Regions from separate parts of the Rhodococcoides navarretei genome, predicted to be linked through region 2. Evidence: predicted binding sites of a transcription regulator. Region 2 holds the regulator's gene; the other holds the start of a gene.
The links. Region 2 encodes LexA, which represses DNA repair genes until DNA is damaged. Its sites were predicted from a motif close to CGAACANNTGTTCG; they were not measured.
Positions count from the first base shown of each region.

Region 1: the regulator LexA is predicted to act here: its motif matches at 1,482-1,495, upstream of AABD04_RS05810 (HNH endonuclease signature motif containing protein).

Region 1 covers NZ_JBBPCN010000001.1:1,163,000-1,165,400, forward strand. Annotated here, with positions in the region: gene AABD04_RS05810 (HNH endonuclease signature motif containing protein) at 1-1,445, opposite strand, end outside; gene AABD04_RS05815 (ASCH domain-containing protein) at 1,625-2,023, opposite strand; gene AABD04_RS05820 (endonuclease/exonuclease/phosphatase family protein) at 2,031-2,401, opposite strand, start outside.
Region 2 covers NZ_JBBPCN010000001.1:2,847,283-2,849,683, forward strand. Annotated here, with positions in the region: gene AABD04_RS13350 (hypothetical protein) at 69-464, opposite strand; gene lexA (transcriptional repressor LexA) at 807-1,490, shown strand; gene AABD04_RS13360 (acyl-CoA dehydrogenase family protein) at 1,567-2,401, opposite strand, start outside.

The DNA.
Region 1 (2,401 bases), 1.7 Mb from region 2:
GCTCCGGGTGGCGGCAGCAGAAGGCCGCCATGCCCGTCCGGATGCAGCGCGAGCCCGAGAGCGGGATCCGCTGCGATGGCCGCTTCGAGCTCGGCAACGAAGGTGTACGTGCCGCGATACGGCGTGGCGACACAACTGTTCCGCGGTGGACGCGGGGCATTCTGCGAGCGCGGCGGTCGAGGAACAGAACCGCCGACACGACGACGACCGCGTCCCAGTGGATGAAACACCACAGGCGACCTGCTGCCCTCGGACCGGCTGTTCCTCGTGTTGCGTACTTTCGATCCTCTGGGCTTCTGTGGGCCGCCTTTCGATCCGCTGTGGTTCGTCCTGCTGCCGCTGTCGGACCTGCCTTCGGCACCCTTGTCTTCAGTGTCTTCAGTGTCTTCAGTGTTCCCAGTGCCGTCAGTGTCTGCGCCGTTCTCGGTGTCGGTGCTGAGGTCGAGGTCCATGAGCGATTCCAGGTCTTCGCCGTGGCCGAGTGACTCGGCGAGGTTGCGTGCTTCGGTGAGGAGGATCTGCCAGTGAGCGTTGTCGGCGAGTTCCCGGGCGTACTCGGCATCGATGGTGCCGTGCCCGGACAGGTGCGCAGGATTGGACAGCAGACCGGCGAGCGTGGCGAGGTCGACCGTGATCACCGTCAGCGGCGCGCGCCGGTCCGGGCGTGAGGTATCGGCCGTGCACGGGTTGTCGTCGGTGGGTTCGCACATGCAGGCCATCGACGACTCCTGATGCAGCAGAGCAACATACGCCGCCGCTCGCTTCTGTCCCCGGGTACGTGGATCTCGTCGACAGACGGTGGCGGCCATCTCGTTGATGAGTTGCCAGGCAGCGGCGGCGTCGGCTGCGGTGAGGTCGGCCTTCAGCGTCGACAGCACATCTTTGTCGGTGTACGTGACGTTGGTGTGCCGTTTCAAGTCCTTGCGTAAGGCGGCAGCTTCCTCGGGCGCGATGCGATACATGATCGACCAGATTTCCGTCGCCAGCGGACCCGGTGACAAGCGTCGGGCAGCGTGCAGAACCTCGCCCTGGACGGCCGTCGCTGCACCCTGCGTCAGATTGTGGGTACAGCGGTATATCGCGCGGACGCGAGGTAGATCGAGTTCGCCGGCCTCGAACGCGGCGGCGACGGCAGGAAGCCGAAGTCGAAGGTCCATTCCGACCTCGGCGTATGTGTTCGCAACGGTCTTGGAGCAACCCAGAACGTGCGCAATTTCGGAAGCCGCATAGTTGCCCGCGTCCTGAATGACATCACCGACGAGCACGTTCTGATGAATGCACGTGTCCCAGATGGCAGCGGCCAGAGCGACCTTGCGAGCGCACGCCTGATTCTCGAGGATCGCGACGTCACGAATTTCGCCCAGCACTGCGTTGTCGATGTACGGCTTCGATTGCGGCCCGAGATAGGCCGCGAACCTACTGCGCGTCGATCCAGATGTAGTCATCTCGAGTCGCCCCCCGGCGCTTGTTCAAGAAGAAGTAGAACGTGTGTTCGATGGTACCGAGGTGTGGGATATTCGTCAACATCAATAGTGTTGCAGCAGAGCAGGATCGACGCGCAAGTGCCTATACACCTACCCACCGACACGATGTGGCGACCCCGACGCCGCGTCAGGGCACGCGGTCACACGAGTGTGAACCGCTCCAGCACCACCTGGGTGTCGTCGTTCACGCTGAAGTGTGGATCGCCCAGTTCTTCGCGAACCTCTGCCGACTGCCAGAACCTTTCGTGCCCGGCGCGCCACTGCGCGACATCGACGTATCCTTCACCCTCGTCGAGAGCATGCTGCACTGGAACATCGCGCAGTGCAACGATTTCGACGCCCGTGGTCTCGATGATCCCCACCGTCGATCCCGCCGAATCCACCACCGCGCCACGATCCCCGACTCTCGGCAGCTCCTCGTCGACGTACTGCGCCAACAGGCTTGCTGTACTGGTCTTCTCGCCGGTGAGAACGGCTGCAACCAGCCTGTCCCGTAGTGGTCCGGGGAACGCGAATTCGACAATCGGAAGATCGGTCACCGACCCATCATATTTCGAGGTCGGCCCACACCAGTCGATGGTCCGAAGGGTGCTCGGCCTGATTCGGCCAATACACCTGCGAATCGAGCACGGTCAGATCGTCCGACGGCAGTACGTAGTCCACCCGCAGGTCGCCCGGAGTCGGGTCGGCGAAATCGGCTGTGTCCGTGCCATGTCCATCGGACGTGGGTGCCGGGTCCTGGACCCGCGGCAGATCGAGAACCTGCGCGATGGCACCCGCTACCGAGTCGCCGTCGACCGGATCACTGTTCTGATCCCCCAGCATGACGAACGACGCTCCCTCGTCCAGTCCGCCGCGCACGCCCTTGTCGTCGTAGAGGTAGTCCGCACCCGAGATGTAATCGGCACTGAGCCGAA
Region 2 (2,401 bases):
GACGAGCACGCGCATCGGAGCAGTCAGTCGAGGATACTCAGTGCTGCTGGGCACGATGGGGCCGGTGGTCATCTGCCCGTTGTGTACTCGACGACCGCTCCGTCGTGTACTTCGACCACACCGGCCGGCCCCACGCCTGCGTCGGGTGCAGCGGCCCGTAGGTTCGCGATGCCGATCAGGCCGCCCGCGACGACCACAACCGCCAACATCCACAGCACGAGCGATCGCATTCGGACCGGCTGACCGGCGAAGTGCGCCGAGGTCTCGTCGAACTCGCGATCGGCGGCCTCACGATCGGTGACGTCGGTCCAGGTCGGCTCCAGAACCGGTAGGCACGGAGTCGTCAGCGCACCGCGCATCTCGATGGAACTCCGCAGCGCGGGACGAGCACGGCGACGACGCTCGACGACAGCGGACCGGGTACGGACACCTGCGGTGGTGGGGCGATCGGTGGTGATGGTCATCGGAACCTCGTCTTCGCTCGGTGGATCGATTGTTCGATCAGGCGTTCGATGGACGCTTGTTCGAAGTTCTATCACGAGGCTCCGACAAAGTCTGTAGAAAACGCGACACGAGTCGAACAGATGTTTGATTCAACAGCTGATACACGCTAGATTCGTGCCAGAAACCACACGCCACACGAGTCGACACCATCAACTCCAGTCCGCGCAGACCTACCACGCAGACCGGATCCAGAACACCAGCAGGAGGCCGACAGCATGAAGGACGAGACCTCGACGAGGTCGACCACGCGTTCCACGAAGACCGCAGCGGGAAAGCCGGCCGCAGAGCCGACATCCAAGGCCATGGAGGTCGGTACCGACATCAGTGCTGGGCTGACCGAGCGGCAGCGGAAGGTGCTCGAGGTCATTCGCGCCTCGGTCACCGAGCGCGGGTATCCACCGAGCATTCGAGAGATCGGTGACGCGGTCGGCCTCACGTCGACCTCGTCCGTCGCCCACCAACTCCGGACGCTCGAACGCAAGGGCTTCCTCAGGCGCGACGCCAACCGGCCCCGCGCCGTCGACGTCCGTGGCCTCGACGAGGTGCAGGCCGACCAGGCTGCCGCCGCGGTCGACGGTTCGCCTGCGTCCGAGGAACAGGATCGGTTGCCGACTCCGACGTTCGTTCCGGTACTGGGGCGGATCGCAGCAGGTGGCCCGATTCTGGCCGAGGAGGCCGTCGAGGACGTGTTCCCGCTCCCCCGCGAGCTGGTCGGTCAGGGTTCACTGTTTCTGCTCAAGGTGGTCGGCGAGTCGATGATCGACGCAGCCATCTGCGATGGCGACTGGGTGGTGGTTCGCCAGCAGTCCGTGGCCGACAACGGCGACATCGTGGCTGCGATGATCGACGGCGAGGCCACCGTCAAGACGTTCAAGCGGTCCAAGGGTGAGGTGTGGCTGCTGCCGCACAACCCGCTGTTCGAGCCGATTCCGGGCAACAACGCCGCGATCCTCGGCAAGGTCGTCACCGTGATGCGCAAGCTGTAGGGATCGTCACCGTGGTGACACGCGAAGGGCCGCAGCACACTGTGCTGCGGCCCTTCGCGTATCTCGGATCAGCGGATCACAGATTCAATCCGCGGCCGATGATCTCCTTCATGATTTCGGTGGTGCCGCCGTAGATGGTCTGCACACGAGAATCCATGTACGCCTTGGCGATCGGGTATTCCTTCATGTAACCGTAGCCGCCGTGCAGCTGCAGGCACCGGTCGATCAGCTTGACCTGATTCTCGGTGGTCCACCATTTCGCCATCGCGGCTTCTTGGACGGTCAACTTCTCTGCGTTGAGAAGTTCGATGAACTTGTCCACCATGATGCGGGTGGCAGTGGTTTCGGTGGCCAACTCCGCCAACACGAACCGAGTGTTCTGGAACTTACCGATCGACTTGCCGAAGGCCTTGCGGTCGCGGCAGTACTGGATCGTCATGTCCAGTGCCGATTCCATTGCCGCAGCGGCGACGACAGCGATCGACAGGCGTTCCTGAGGAAGGTTCTGCATGAGGTAGATGAACCCCATGCCTTCTTCACCGAGCAGGTTGGCGGCGGGCACGCGCACGTCGGTGAAGCTGAGTTCGGCCGTGTCCTGGGCCTTCATGCCGATCTTGTCGAGGTTGCGGCCTCGCTCGAATCCGGGCATGTCGCGTTCGACGACCAGCAGGCTGAACCCCTGTGCGCCCTTCTCGGGGTCGGTGCACGCCACGACGATGATCAGGTCGGCGTTGATTCCGTTGGTGATGAACGTCTTCGAGCCGTTGAGCACCCAGTCGTCGCCGTCACGCACGGCCTTGGTCTTGATGCCCTGCAGGTCGCTTCCGGTGCCCGGTTCGGTCATCGCGATCGCGGTGATGAGTTCGCCGGAGCAGAATCCGGGGAGCCAGCGCTGCTTCTGCTCGTCGTTG